4 regions of the Arthrobacter sedimenti genome follow, and region 3 is predicted to be linked to each of the others. Evidence: riboswitches for the same ligand, from Rfam matches in the RefSeq annotation. Region 3 holds a riboswitch; each other region holds the start of a gene.
What was found. Region 3 has a riboswitch for thiamine pyrophosphate ahead of ACFO0G_RS12160 (ECF transporter S component). Riboswitches for the same ligand answer to the same signal wherever they lie in the genome.
Positions count from the first base shown of each region.

Region 1: another riboswitch for thiamine pyrophosphate. It lies ahead of thiO (glycine oxidase ThiO); the one in region 3 lies ahead of ACFO0G_RS12160 (ECF transporter S component).
Region 2: another riboswitch for thiamine pyrophosphate. It lies ahead of thiD (bifunctional hydroxymethylpyrimidine kinase/phosphomethylpyrimidine kinase); the one in region 3 lies ahead of ACFO0G_RS12160 (ECF transporter S component).
Region 4: another riboswitch for thiamine pyrophosphate. It lies ahead of thiC (phosphomethylpyrimidine synthase ThiC); the one in region 3 lies ahead of ACFO0G_RS12160 (ECF transporter S component).

Region 1 is NZ_JBHSDQ010000001.1:409,172-412,877, forward strand. It holds gene thiS (sulfur carrier protein ThiS) at 1-210, opposite strand, end outside; gene thiO (glycine oxidase ThiO) at 207-1,520, opposite strand; TPP riboswitch at 1,514-1,632, opposite strand; gene thiE (thiamine phosphate synthase) at 1,660-2,409, shown strand; gene ACFO0G_RS01820 (RNB domain-containing ribonuclease) at 2,449-3,706, shown strand, end outside.
Region 2 is NZ_JBHSDQ010000003.1:64,167-67,872, forward strand. It holds gene ACFO0G_RS08360 (Rne/Rng family ribonuclease) at 1-2,219, shown strand, start outside; TPP riboswitch at 2,369-2,466, shown strand; gene thiD (bifunctional hydroxymethylpyrimidine kinase/phosphomethylpyrimidine kinase) at 2,474-3,706, shown strand, end outside.
Region 3 is NZ_JBHSDQ010000004.1:339,319-343,024, reverse strand. It holds gene ACFO0G_RS12170 (CDGSH iron-sulfur domain-containing protein) at 29-292, opposite strand; gene ACFO0G_RS12165 (iron-containing redox enzyme family protein) at 364-1,419, opposite strand; TPP riboswitch at 1,698-1,838, shown strand; gene ACFO0G_RS12160 (ECF transporter S component) at 1,906-2,529, shown strand; gene ACFO0G_RS12155 (ABC transporter ATP-binding protein) at 2,529-3,706, shown strand, end outside.
Region 4 is NZ_JBHSDQ010000001.1:18,299-22,004, forward strand. It holds gene ACFO0G_RS00110 (VOC family protein) at 1-829, opposite strand, end outside; gene ACFO0G_RS00115 (amidohydrolase family protein) at 928-2,010, opposite strand; TPP riboswitch at 2,090-2,197, shown strand; gene thiC (phosphomethylpyrimidine synthase ThiC) at 2,193-3,706, shown strand, end outside.

The DNA of each region.
Region 1 (3,706 bases), on a different contig from region 3:
TTCGATGTCGTCGCCCTCGGCGAGCACCGTGGCGAACCATTGGCTGCGCGGCACCACCTGGGCGTTATGGGCGACGGCGACGCCCAGTTTCCCACCGTCCGTCGCCTGCCCGTTGTCAGCCAGCGGGCGTCCGGTGACCTGGCTGACGAGCGTGGTGATGGAGGCGCCGTTCGCCACCGCGTGCGGGTTGCCGTTGAGGGTGATGTTCACGCTGTCTCCTTGATATCGGTGTCTTTTGCCGCCGGTGCCGGCCTGGAGAACCGGTCGGGGCTGAAGGGTGCCCAGCGGGGGTCGGCTTTTCCGTCCAGCAGTTCCGCGCAAATTGCTGCTGCCGCAGGTGTGAGGAGGACGCCGTGACGGAAGAACCCGGTGGCGATGATGAGCCCCGGGACGTGACCGGAATCCGCTCCGGATCCTTCGCTTCCTAAGGCCAGGTCCACCGGCACCCGCCCCAGCAGCGGTGCATTGTCCGGGGTTCCGGGGCGGGCACGGGCGGTGCACTCCAGCAATTCGAGTTCGGCGACGGCGGGCACCAGGGCCTGGGCATCGCGCAGTAGCTGGTAGACGCCGCCGGCGCTGACGGCATCGGACAGGGCGTCCTCGCGCTGGGTGGCTCCAATCACCACGGTCCCGTCCTGCCGCGGGACGATGTAGACCGGGACTCCGTGGACCAGGCCCCGCACCGTTGCTGTCACCAGGGGCTGGAGGTGCCGGGGAACCGCAAGGCGGAGGATGTCCCCGTGGACGGGCCGCAGCGGCAGTTCGAGGCCACGGGGCAGGTCCGCGAGCGCGCCTGACTGCAGGCCGTTGGCCACCACGGTTTCTGTTGCCAGGACGGCACCGCCACCGGCGAGCCGGACGCCGGCGACCGTTCCACCTTCCCACATCAGCCCGGCTGCCCGTTTCGGCACGGCGTACCCGTCCACCGCACCGGCCACGACCAGGCCAGGCAACTCTTGGGCGGCGCGGGCCAGGGCCTGCCGCAGGGCCGCCACCAACCGGCGGGGATCCACCTGGTGGTCCGCCAGGGTGTCGAGGGCACAGGCGATGGCAGGGCTGAGGAGGGGTTCGCGTTTGCGGGCCTCCCGCACGGTCAGGGGTTCCACGGCCAGGCCGCTCGCCTGCTGGACTGTGCGCAGGTCCATCAGCGCGCGGCGGTCGGCGGCGTCGGCACCCACGGCGAGTGTCGGCGTCGTGAGGTATCCGGAATCCGCCCCCGATGCATCGGTGACACCGGCAGCGAACGCCGGCCACCGTGACGATGCCTCCAGCATGAGTTCCAGGAGGTCCTCCTCCTGGTAGTGCAGTTCGCTCACCGGGGCCAGCATGCCGGCCGCGGCCCAGCTGGCGCCGGCGCCGGGCGCATCGTCGATGAGGACGACGGAGCGTCCGGAACGCTGCAATTCCCAGGCGATGCCATGTCCCACCACTCCCCCGCCAATGACGGCGACGTCGGCACGAAGGGTGGAGGGGATGGACGCGTCAACGGATGCGGGCTGAGCGGTGCCGGGGGTATGCATCTGGGTTCCTTCCCTACGCCGGCATTAACCGGATCAGGTCAAGCGGTCGGCTCTGACGCCCTCTCAGCCCGGCGCTTTGTGACAGCTGCCGCGGGCTCCCGCAGTACCTCCCCAGTTTAGAGGAACTAGGCTTGCAGGCATGAATGCGACCACCTCATCCTTTCCCGCAGGTTCCCATGCTCCGGCCGGCGGAGTTGCCAGTGCCGAGGTTGTCAATGCCCGCGACAGCGAGGCCCTCAAGGCGGCGCGCCTGTACCTCTGCACCGATGCGCGGCGGGACCGCGGCGACTTTGCGGAGTTCGTGGACGCGGCGTTTGCCGGCGGCGTGGACATCATCCAGCTGCGTGACAAGACCATCGAAGCCGCCGAGGAACTGGACCTCTTGGCGGTGCTGAAGGAAGTGGCGGTCCGTCACGGCAAGCTGTGGGCGGTCAATGACCGCGCCGACATCGCCGTGCTTTCCGGGGCCCCCGTGTTCCACATTGGCCAGAAGGACCTGCCGCTGGCGGCAGCACGCACTCTGGTCAACGGCAACGCCGCCATCGGACTTTCCAGCCACACCACCGAACAGGTGGATGCCGCCCTGGCCGCAACCGCCGGCCCCTCCGGGCTGGACTACTTCTGCGTGGGTCCGGTCTGGGCCACCCCCACCAAACCCGGTAGGGCCGCCGTCGGTCCCGAACTGGTGAAGTACGCAGCCGGGGCGTCCCGGCAGGCTGCCGATCCCGTGCCCTGGTTTGCCATTGGCGGCATCGACCACGGCAACGTCCACCAGGTGGCGGAGGCGGGTGCGCGCAGGATCGTGGTGGTCCGCACCATCACCGAAGCCCCTGATCCCGCCGCAGCTGCTGCCTCCCTCCTCGACGCGCTGGACGCCGCCGGCTCCTGAGCCTGCTTAATCGCGGAACTTGGGGCTACGCTGAATTTTGTGTCACATCATCGGCTGGCTCCCAACGTTCACGACCACAAGAATGCCTTGGAAGAGGCGCTGGGCCTGCTGCGGACGGAACTTGAACTTCCCGGCCCCTATCCCGCCGAAGCCGTGGAAGACGCCCTGGCCGCCGTGGCGGCGCTGCAACTGCCGTCCTACGACCTGACCGCCGTCGAGTTTGTCACTATCGACCCGGCGTCCTCCACGGACCTGGACCAGGCGGTGTTCATCGAATTGGACGGGGACGGCTACCGCGTGATGTACGCGATCGCCGATGTTCCGGCCTTCGTTGCGCCGGGAGGTCCCCTGGACGCCGAGACGCGGCGGCGCGGACAGACGTTCTACGCACCGGACGGCCGGATCCCGCTGCACCCGGAAGTCATCAGCGAAGGGGCCGGGAGCCTGCTGCCCGGCCAGGAGTGTTCTGCCTTCGTATGGGATTTCACTCTCGACGGCGAAGCAACCGTCCTGACAGTGGGCGTCCGCCGGGCGCGGGTCCGCAGCCGTGACAAGCTCAGCTACAAGGGCGCCCAGGCAGACCTCGACGCCGGGACGGCCTCCCCCGTGCTCCATCTGCTCCGCGAGGTGGGCCTGAAGCGGGTGGCACTGGAGCGGGCGCGTGAAGGCGCCAGCCTCAACATGCCCGAACAGGAGATCGTCCAACTGCCCGACGGCGGCTACCGGATTGACGCCGTTCCGCAGCTTCCCGTGGAGGACTGGAACGCGCAGATTTCGTTGATGACCGGGATGGCGGCGGCGGAGCTCATGCTGGAGGGCAAGGTGGGCATCCTGCGAACTATGCCGGCCCCGGATGAACGGTCCCTGAGGCATTTCCGGCTGCAGACCGAGGTGCTGGGCAGGCCGTGGGACGGCGAAGTCAGCTACGGCGAATACCTGCGGTCACTGGATCCCACCGACCCGAGGCAGCTGGCCATCATGCATTCGGCAGGCATGCTGTTCCGCGGAGCCTCCTACACCGCCTTTGACGGAACCGTCCCCGAGGATGGGATCCAGTCCGCCATCGGCGCGGCGTATGCCCACACCACCGCGCCGCTGCGCCGCTTGGTGGACCGCTTCGTCCTGGTCATCTGCGAGGCCCTGAGCAATGGCGGCGATGTTCCCGGCTGGGCACGCGAAGCCCTGCCGCTGCTGCCTGGCATCATGGCGGGATCGGACCAGCTGGCGTCCCGGATGGAACGCCTGGCCCTGGACACCGTGGAGGCGGCCCTGCTGCTGAACCACATCGGGCAGGAGT
Region 2 (3,706 bases), on a different contig from region 3:
CCGAGGCTGAGTTCCTGGCGCGCCGCGAGTCGGTGGACCGGCAGATGATCGTGCGCCAGCGCGACGACAGGATCCAGATCGCCGTCCTCGAAGACGGCGTGCTGGCCGAGCACTTCGTGTCCAAGACGCAGCAGGATTCGCTGATCGGCAACGTGTACCTGGGCAAGGTCCAGAACGTGCTGCCGTCCATGGAAGCGGCGTTCGTTGACATTGGGCGCGGCCGCAACGCGGTCCTGTACGCCGGCGAGGTCAACTGGGAAGCCGTGAACCTCGAGGGCAAGCAGCGCCGCATCGAGAACGCGCTGAAGTCCGGCGATACCGTCCTGGTCCAGGTCACCAAGGACCCCGTGGGCCATAAGGGCGCCCGCCTCACCAGCCAGATCTCGCTGCCCGGACGCTACCTGGTGTACGTACCCGGCGGATCCATGACCGGCATCTCGCGCAAGCTGCCCGACGTCGAACGGAACCGCCTCAAGCGCATCCTCAAGGACCGCCTGCCCGAGCACGCCGGCGTCATTGTCCGCACGGCCGCCGAGGGCGCTTCCGAGGAAGAGCTCACGCACGATATCAACCGGCTGCGGGCCCAGTGGGAAGGCATTGAAAGCCAGTCTGCCTCCACCAAGATCCTGGCCCCCGAACTGCTCTACGGCGAGCCGGACCTGACCATCAAGGTGGTCCGCGACGTCTTCAACGAGGACTTCTCCAAGCTCATCGTCTCCGGTGAGGAAGCATGGGACACCATCGAGGCCTACGTGACCTACGTGGCCCCGGACCTGGTGGGCCGCCTCGAAAAGTGGACCAAGGACCAGGACATCTTCTCCGCCTGGCGCATCGATGAGCAGATCCACAAGGCCCTCGAACGGAAGGTCTTCCTGCCCTCCGGCGGCTCCCTGGTGATCGACCGCACCGAGGCCATGACAGTAGTGGACGTCAACACCGGCAAGTTCACCGGCAGCGGCGGCAACCTCGAGGAAACCGTCACCAAGAACAACCTTGAAGCTGCCGAGGAAGTGGTGCGCCAGCTGCGGCTGCGCGATATCGGCGGCATCATCGTGATCGACTTCATCGACATGGTGCTCGAATCCAACCGCGACCTGGTGCTGCGCCGCCTGGTGGAATGCCTGGGCCGCGACCGCACCAAGCACCAGGTTGCCGAAGTGACCTCCCTCGGCCTGGTCCAGATGACCCGCAAGCGCATGGGCACCGGGCTGCTGGAGGTCTTCGGCGAACAGTGCGAGGCCTGCGCCGGCCGCGGCGTGGTGACCCACGACGATCCCGTGGAGCACCGCCGCGCCAACGTCGTTGCCGCCGAGCACCACCACGTCCAGCGCAGCGACAACCGGCCCGAAGCCCGGCCGGAAGCCCACCGCACCGAAGGCCAGCGGACTGACAACAACCAGCCCGGCGCACGTTCGGAACGCAAGCGGCGGCGCGGACGCGGCGGCCAGCAGCCCGAAGCCGCACCGGTGCCTGCCGTCCAGGTCCACACTGTCCACCCGGAGCCCACGGACGCTGAGCGGCACGCCAAGGCAGAAGCCACCCGGCTTGCCCTGGCAAACATCGCCGCTGCCGCCCACGCCGCGCACTTGCACGACGACGAAGTGGCCGCAACCCGCCAGGTGCCGGCAGCCCCGCCTGCGGCGGCCGCTCCGGCAGAGGAGAAGTACGACGCCGATGCCCCCACGCGTCCCGCAGCTGTCCTGACGTTCGGCGGCGAAGAAGTCCCGCTTCCGTTCGTGGAGCATGCGGAGGAGCAGCAGCCCAAGCCCGCCCTCACCCTGGACCGGCTCGCTGAAGCGTTCGCCCACCTCGGCCAGCCGGCGTCGTCCATGGAGGACGCTCCAGCTAAGGCTGCCGAGACGCCGCAGGCACCTAAACAGCCGGCAACGGAACAGCCCGCGCCGGAACGGCAAGCCGAAACCGGGGGAGCGGAAGCCCGCCCCGCAATGGATGCTCCCGTCGAAAAGGACTATTCGGACCACACGCTGGAACAGTCGCGTCAGCGGAGGCCGCGGCGCCACCGGGGTGCCAGCCGTGCCCAGGGTGCCGCCAACGAGACCGCTGTCCAGCACCACGAAAACGTCCAGGCGACTGCCGGAGGCCATTCGCACGCAGCCAAGGCCCCGGAAACGGATAAGGCACAGGCCACGGCGGAACCGGGCAAGGCGGCAGAGGAACCCATCATCCTCGGCGTCGGCGTCCCGGCCTCGGAGCTGTAGCAAAGAAACATTCAGGAGTCCCCGCTTTGTGGACAGTTCCCCCGTAAATTACAGGGGGAACTGTCCATAGGGCGGGGACTCCTGCGTGCGGCCACCCTCCCCGCGCCTGCAGTCACCTTTCCTGCGGACAGGCCCCAGCGGTTAGGCTGGGAACCGACACGGGGTGCCGCGCAGAAGGCCGGCTGAGATCCAGACCCGTTGAACCTGTCCGGCTAGTACCGGCGAAGGGATGTCTCTTGTCTTCCACCCTTTCCATGCCCCTGCCAGTTGCCTCCGGTGCATTCGCCGCGTTACCCGCGGGCCGTGACGTTCCCCGCGTGCTCTCCATCGCGGGCTCGGACCCGTCGGGCGGAGCGGGTATCCAGGCAGACCTCAAAAGCATCGCCGCGCACGGCGGTTACGGCATGGCCGCCATCACCGCCCTCACGGCCCAAAACACTAGGGGCGTACAGGCCGTGCACGTGCCTCCGGCCGCCTTCCTGGCCCAGCAATTGGATGCCGTCAGTGACGACATCAGCATCGACGCCGTCAAGATAGGCATGCTGGGTGACGGGGAAGTGATCCGCACTGTGCGCGGGTGGCTCGAAAAGGTGCGTCCCGCCGTCGTGGTTCTTGATCCGGTGATGGTTGCCACCAGCGGTGACCGGCTGCTGCAGGAGTCGGCAGAAGCCGCACTGCGGGAACTGCTGCCCCTTGCCCACCTCATCACCCCAAACCTGCCCGAGCTTGCCATGCTGGTGGGCGCGGCCCCCGCCGGGAACTGGGACGAGGCACTGGCCCAGGGCCGGCGCCTGGCCGACGCTACCGGGGCAACCGTGCTGGTCAAGGGCGGACACCTGGCAGGTTCGGACTGCCCGGACGCGCTGGTCAACACCGCGGGCCTGCTGGGACAGGACGTAGTGGAAGTCCCGGGCAACCGGATCTCCACCCGCAACAGTCACGGCACAGGCTGCTCCCTTTCCTCTGCCATGGCAACGGTGCAGGCCCGCCTGGGCGACTGGGAAGCGTCACTGCGGACGGTCAAGCCCTGGCTGGCGGGTGCCCTCGAGAACTCGGGTCTGCTGGAGGTGGGCCAGGGGAATGGACCCGTGCACCACTTCCACCACCTGCGGCCGGCACTGCAGGAAGGCGGCTTCGCGGCCCGGCTGTGGGCGGAAGCCCAACAGGACCTCGACGATATCTATGCGCTGGACTTCATCCGCGGCCTGGCCACCGGAGACCTGGCCGAGAAGGACTTTGCCTACTACCTGGCCCAGGACGCCCTTTACCTCAACGGGTACTCCCGCGTGCTGGCCCGCACCAGCGCCCTGGCCCCCTCGGAGGCCGAACAGCTGTTCTGGGCAGGATCGGCCCAACATTGCCTCGAGGTGGAAACGGAACTCCACCGCTCCTGGCTCAGCACCCGGCCAGCCCAGGGCGGCCTCGGCCCCGTCACAAAGGCCTACGTCGACCACCTCACCGCAGCTTCGGCGTCGGGCTCGTATGCT
Region 3 (3,706 bases):
TTGTTGAACTGGCTAGCCCGCCGGCTGGCTAGGTGGCCTGGGGCTCGGTGCGGAACTTGATCATCTTGTGCGTGCCGTCGCAGTAGGGCTTGATGGCGGACGCCCCGCACCGGCACAAGGCCACCGTTTTCCGCTCCCGGGGCACGGCACCGCCGGATGGGGTGACGATCTCAAATTCGCCCCGGACAATGAGTGGCCCGTCCGGGCAAACCACGATCGAGCTCGCGGCAGGTTCCTGCTCCTCGTGTACCTGGTCCATGTCGGCTCCTGTTCCCTGCTGTTCCAGGCTCATGCCTGCACCGCATCCATCGTTGTTGTTTCTGGCCGGCCCGGGACGCCCTGGCCCTGCCGCGGCGGCGCCTGTCACGCTGCCGCCGGCACGGCCGCCCGGAGTGAAGTCTGCCCGGCTTCCCAGGACGACATCAGGTGGGCGGAAAGGCGGCTGTCGATGGCCATGACGGCCGTGGCCCCGAACAGGACGTCGGCCAGCAGTTGGGGTTCAGCTTCCACCAGGCCGCCGGCGAGGTCGCGTCCGGCGATCTGTTCGTGGACGGCGTCGGCCTCCACGTGCTCGTCAAAGTAGTGCGTGATTTCCGGGCCGAAGCCGTGCCGGCGGAATCCGTTGCCGTAGAAGCGGTTGGGCTGGGAGGACGTCATTTCGTAGATTGCCAGGTGCCCGGTGATGGCACCGCGGAGCCGCCGGTTCAGGCCGCAGAGCGACATGAGGTTGACCGAAGCCAGGGAGACCGCCGGTACGGCGTCCACGTAGGCGCCGTAGCTGTCGTCCAGGCCCAGGCCGCGCATGGTCCGGGCAAACAGCGCGCTGTGCATCCGCTCAGGCCGGCCGCCGCCGTATTCGTCCGCCTGGATTTCCACCAGGGCCGCCTTCGGCCGGCCGCTGAGCCGCGGAATGGCCCATGTGTGCGGATCGGCTTCCTTCAGTTGGTACATGGACTTGTGGACCAGGAACTCTTTGAGCTGGTCCAGTGTGGCTTTCCTGGCCACGTAGCGGGACACGCTGGGACCGGTATCCGTGGCGGCCAGGCCAAAGAGGACGTCGGCAACCGCGTCGCTGGTCATGGCAACCCCGCCGGGCAGTTCGAAGTTCCCGGCGGTTTGGTACGCGGCAGCGCGCAGTGCCGCTTCGAAGGGTTCCTCGATCAACCGCCGGACGCTGATCAGCGCCGGCTCCCATTCCCAGAGGTCTGAAACGCCGTCCAGGCCGGAGTAATGGAGTTCGTAAAGGCAGAAAAGCGAAAGTTGGATGTCCTCGTCGGAGATGATGTCGCCGGACCCGGCCAGCTGCCGCACCACCAGGGAGTACAGCCCGTCCAGGCCCGGCCCGGCGGTGTCCGGAGCCTGCGCCAGGACCTGGAACAGTGCGCTGCTGACGGGTCCTCTGGGTTCCGGGATTCTCATGGTGCTCCTTGGTCTGCCGCACTGCTGACGGGAACGAACGGGGGGCCGCCCATGGTGAGTCCCATGCCCGTCCTCCTCGAAACCCGGGAGACAACATAGTAAGCATGATTACTAATAAAAGCTAAGCGCACTGACCTCCAGGCGTCACGCCATCACAAAGCGGCCGGTCACATCCGGTCCGCTTGGCGCCCGCAGCCCTCAATCCTGCGCCGGCCGGTGTAAACTGGAGCACGCCCGGAAGGGCAATCACAAGCCTTACCCAAACCAAAAAGCAACACTAAAAACGACAGGGGAGCGCCGCCGTCGGGCATCCTGGCACAAGCCGGGCACCGCAGGTGGGCGCTGAGAGTGCGGACAGCCGCAGACCCTCGAACCTGATCCGGTTAGTACCGGCGCAAGGGAGTCGAGTTCTCAAAGTGTCGCGGCTGCACGGCAACGGGCCGTCAGCCGGGTCCACTTTCCCCTCCTGTTTCCCAGGAGGATCACATGAGCACTGCAGCAATCAAGAAGACCACCAGCAGGTCCTGGCGCGTCGTGGACATCGTGGTGGCTGCGCTGGTGGCCATCGCCGGCGGCGTCATCTTCTGGGCGTGGGACCAGGGCGCGGCAGCGCTGTCGGCCCCCATGAACGCCGCCTACCCACCCCTCACCGGGCTGCTGGCCGGCGGATGGATGATCCCGGGCGTGCTGGGCATGCTCATCATCCGCAAGCCCGGCGCCGCCCTGTTCTGCGAAACCGTGGCCGCCACCGGGGAACTGCTCATGGGCTCCCAGTACGGCGCCTCGGTCCTCTTCTCGGGCTTCATCCAGGGCCTCGGCGCGGAAATCATCTTCGCAATCTTCGTGTACCGCAAGTTCAACCTGCCCGTATCGCTGCTCGCCGGCGCCGCGGCCGGATTCTTCTGCGGCCTGAATGACTCCTTTGCGCCGTGGGGCTGGAACATCGCCTACTCGGGCGCGGACAAGTTCGCCTACATCGTCCTCACCACCATTTCCGGGGCAGTCCTGGCAGGTGCCCTGGCCTGGCTCGCCACCCGCGGCCTGGCCCGCACCGGCGTCCTGAGCTCCTTCGCCTCCCGCAAGGCTGCCACGGAGCCAGTCTTCTCCTGATGGCACCCTCCCAGGGCGCCGGCGGCCCCGTCCGCCCAGCCGCCGTCACCGCCCGCGGCTGGGGCTGGCGGCACGCCGGCAGGGCCAAGCCCGCCGTCCATGCCCTTGACCTGGACATCCGCCCCGGCGAGCGGGTGCTGCTGCTTGGCCCCTCGGGCGCCGGAAAGTCGACGCTCCTCCATGCCCTCGCCGGCGTGCTGGGAGACATCAACGACGACGGCGAGGCAGGCGACGCCGACGAGTCGGGTTCGCTGCTGGTTGACGGTGCCGTGCCCCGCTCCCAGCGTGGCCGCGCCGGCCTGATGCAGCAGGACCCGGAGACGCAGGTGGTCCTTTCGCGCGTGGGGGACGACGTCGCCTTCGGCGCCGAGAACCTTGCCGTGCCGCGGGATGCCATCTGGGCGCGCGTGCACGAGGCGCTTGCCGACGTCGGACTGTCCCACCTCCCGCTGGACCACCCGACGTCGGCCCTGTCCGGCGGGCAAAAGCAGCGCCTGGCGCTGGCGGGGATCCTGGCCATGCGGCCGGGGCTGATCCTGCTGGACGAGCCCACCGCCAACCTGGACCCGGACGGGGTGCTGGAAGTCCGCGACGCCGTGGCGCGCTGCCTGGACAAGACGGGGGCCACGCTGGTGGTGGTGGAGCACCGCGTGTCCGTGTGGAAGGACTTGGTGGACCGGATCGTGGTCCTGCAGCCGGGCTCGTCCAGCGAGCCCGCCGTGCTCCTGGACGGGCCGCCGGACCGGGTACTCAGCGAGGCACGGACCATGCTCGCCACCGCAGGGGTATGGGTCCCCGGGTACGTCCCGGCCACCCGGGCCCGGGCTGCGGTGCCGGCGCCGGGAACGGGCAACCTCCTGCTGGCCGCCGAACAGCTGGGCGTCTCCCGCGAACGTTCCCGCCGCCATGGCTTCCGCAAAATCCCGCCCGTCCCCGTCCAGGAAGGTGTAGCCGCCCAGGTCCGCGCCGGGCAGGCGCTGGCCATCACCGGTCCCAACGGCGCCGGCAAGTCCACGTTCGCGCTGACCCTCGCCGGCCTCCTGGAGCCGGTGTCCGGAAAGGTGTCCGCCACCCTGGACCTGAGCCGCGGTGCGGGCATCGACCCGGTCCGGTGGAAGGCCGAGCAGTTGATTTCGCGCGTGGGGACGGTGTTCCAGGAGCCTGAGCACCAGTTCGT
Region 4 (3,706 bases), on a different contig from region 3:
GGAGCTCGGCACCGGTGTGGTGCGAGGCCACTCCGGCAACCTTGAGCCGGTCGGCCAGCGCCCCGACGTCGTCCCCTGACGGAACCTCGATCAGCACTTCCCCGAGCCCCAGCGTGTCCTTGCGGGGCCCGGCACCGCGGCTGTTCCAGACGTTCATTGCCATGTGGTGGTGGTAGCGGCCGGCGGATACGAACAACGCCTGCCCGTGCCAGCCCGCCGTCTTTTCGAAGCCGAGGGTGCCTACGTAGAAGTCCCGGGCAGTCTGGACGTCGCCCACCTGCAGGTGCACGTGCCCAACGCCCGCGGACGTCTGCCGTTGGCCTTCCAAAGACTGCTCTGTGAGGTACTGCTCCAGGTACCGCTGCGGCGGCAGGGCAAGGCTGTCCATGACCACGTCCGTCCCGTTCCAGGACCAGTTGCTGCGCGGGCGGTCCCAGTACAGCTCGATGCCGTTGCCCTCGGGATCGGTGAAGTAGAAGGCCTCGCTCACCAGATGGTCGGCGCTGCCGGTGAAGGACCGCGGCTCATACTGGGCGGCCGTGGCGACGGTGGCGGCCAGGGAAGCCTGGTCCTCGAACAGCAGCGCCGTGTGGAACAGGCCCGCCTCTCCCCTGCCGGGAAGGTGCAGCCCGGGCGCCGGCGCCAGGTGGACCAAGGGAGTGCCGAGGCGGCCAAGGTAGAGCCCGCCGTCCTGTTCGGCCACCACCTCGAGTCCCAATGCGCGCTGGTAGTAGTCGGTCATGAGCTTCATGTCGCCCACCTTGAGCATCACAGTGCCCATGGCGAGGTCGGCAGGAAGCAGATCCCGGCTGGTGGCTGCTGAGGTCATTGAAGGCTCCTTGTGTTGGAGGCCGTCCCGTTGGCGGCCTGTCACATATTAAAATTACTTGAAGCTTCAATTTATTCCAAGTTCCCGGGCCCTTCCGGTCAGCGGACGACGCGGCCTCCCAGCACCACGTGTTCCAGGCCCTTGATAGTTTCCGGTACGGCCCGCGGGTCTTCCCGGCACACCACGACATCGGCCCGCGCCCCTTCGGCCAGGCCGTCTGACCCCAGCCACGCGCGGGCTGCCCAGCAACCTGCATCCAGTGCTGCTGCCATTGGCAGGCCGGCGCTGTGCAGGGCCAGGATCTCGTCCGCGATCCTGCCGTGCCGGATCACGCTGCCGGCGTCGGTGCCGGCGAAGATGCGCACGCCAGCTGCGTAGGCTTCCGCCACGCGTTCCAGCCGGCGTTCCCACAGGGCACGCATGTGGGCGGCGTACCGGGGGAACTTTGCATCCGCCTGTGCGGCGATGTCCGGGAAGGTGGCGATGTTGACCAGCGTGGGCACGATCGGCACGCCCTGTTCGGCAAACCGGGGCAGGTGCCGCGGCAGGAGCCCGGTGGCGTGCTCGATGCAGTCGATGTCCGCGTCCAGCATCTGGTCCAGTGTGTCCTCGGCGAAACAGTGCGCTGTCACGCGCGCACCTTCGTCATGCGCTGCCTGGACGGCATCCCGTACGACGGCGGCGGGAAAGGAAGGCGCCAGGTCGCCGGCGCTTCGGTCAATCCAGTCCCCCACGAGCTTGACCCAGCCGTCGCCGTCGCGCGCCTGCTTGCGGACGGCCTCCACGAGGCCCTCCGGCTCCACCTCCTCAGCGAAGCCGCGCAAATAGCGGCGCGTCCGCGCCACGTGGCGCCCGGCACGGATCAGTATGGGGAAGTCCCGGCCGCCCTGCATCCAGCGGGTATCGGCCGGCGAGCCGGCGTCGCGGACCAGCAGGGTTCCGGCGTTGAGGTCGGCCAGCGCCTGCTCCTCAGCAGTGGCGGCGTCAACGGGGCCGGCCGGGCCCAGCCCGATGTGGCAGTGCGCGTCAACGAACCCCGGCAGTACCCAGCCATGAAGGACCCTGCCCGGCTCCGTCTCAGGCCGGGTGAAGGTGAGGCTCCCGTCCACGGACCAAAGCCCGTTCCGGACGCTGTCCGGTTCGGTAAGGACCGGACCGCGGAATTCAATGACTTCTGGCATAAGGACTTCCTTTCGCTGCCCGGACAGGCTACACCCGGGAATGTGACAAGGCAGTTCCAGCGGCCTGTGGTAGCTTCGTTCCTGACCACACGGGTGCCCCTGCAGGGGCTGAGATCGGGCTGACGCGGCCTGCGACCGTTGAACCTGTCCGGGTAATGCCGGCGAAGGAAGTGAGTATTCCCTTGAGTACGCAAAATACCCAGTTGAACCCTGCCCAAATCCAGGCCGAAGCAGCGGCGGACGGTCAGTCAGCCCTCCAGGTGACCCAATCCCTGAAGTCGCATTCGTTGGCCTTCATTGAAGATGCCGGCGCCGGAATCCGGGTGCCGGTCACGGAGATTTCCCTTGAGCCGTCCCCCAACGGCCGGCCCAACAAACCGTTCCGGACCTACCGGACGGCGGGACCGGGCAGCGACCCCGTCCGCGGCCTTCAGCCCTTCCGCTCCGAGTGGATCGCGGCACGCGCGGACACCGAGCCGTACACCGGCAGGCAGCGCAACCTGCTCGACGACGGCCGCTCGGCTGTCCGCCGCGGTGCCGCCTCCGCGGAGTGGCAGGGTGGGCAGCCGGTGCCCCGCCGCGCCGTCGACGGCCACACCGTGACGCAGATGCACTACGCCCGGCAGGGAATCATCACCCAGGAGATGCGCTTCGTGGCGCTGCGCGAAAACTGCGATGTGGAACTGGTGCGGAGTGAGCTCGCGGCGGGCCGCGCGATTATCCCCAGCAACATCAACCACCCGGAGTCCGAGCCGATGATCATCGGCAAGGCGTTCCTGGTGAAGATCAACGCCAACATCGGCAACTCGGCAGTCACCAGCTCGATCGCTGAGGAGGTGGACAAGCTGCAGTGGGCCACGCAGTGGGGCGCCGACACTGTGATGGATCTGTCCACCGGCGATGACATCCACACCACGAGGGAATGGATCATCCGCAACTCCCCTGTCCCCATCGGCACCGTGCCCATCTACCAGGCGCTGGAAAAGGTCAACGGCGAGGCCAACGCCCTGACGTGGGAAATCTTCCGGGACACCGTGATCGAACAGTGCGAACAGGGTGTGGACTACATGACCATCCACGCCGGCGTGCTGCTGCGCTACGTTCCCCTGACAGCCAACCGGGTGACGGGCATCGTCTCGCGCGGCGGCTCCATCATGGCCGGCTGGTGCCTGGCCCACCACCGGGAGAACTTCCTGTACACGCACTTCGACGAGCTATGCGAAATCTTCGCCAAATACGACGTCGCCTTCTCGCTGGGCGACGGCCTCCGCCCCGGTTCGACGGCTGACGCCAACGACGCCGCACAGTTCGCGGAGCTGGACACGCTCGCCGAGCTGACGCAGCGGGCGTGGGAGTACGACGTGCAGGTGATGGTGGAAGGACCTGGCCACGTTCCCTTCCACCTGGTCCGCGAGAACGTGGAGCGGCAGCAGGAGCTGTGCAAGGGCGCTCCGTTCTACACACTGGGGCCGCTGGTGACCGACGTTGCCCCCGGCTATGACCACATCACCTCCGCCATCGGTGCCACCGAGATTGCCCGGTACGGGACCGCAATGCTCTGCTACGTCACCCCGAAGGAACACCTGGGCCTGCCCAACAAGGACGACGTGAAGACCGGCGTGATCACCTACAAGATCGCCGCTCACGCGGCAGACCTCGCCAAGGGCCATCCGGGGGCGCACGAACGGGACGACGC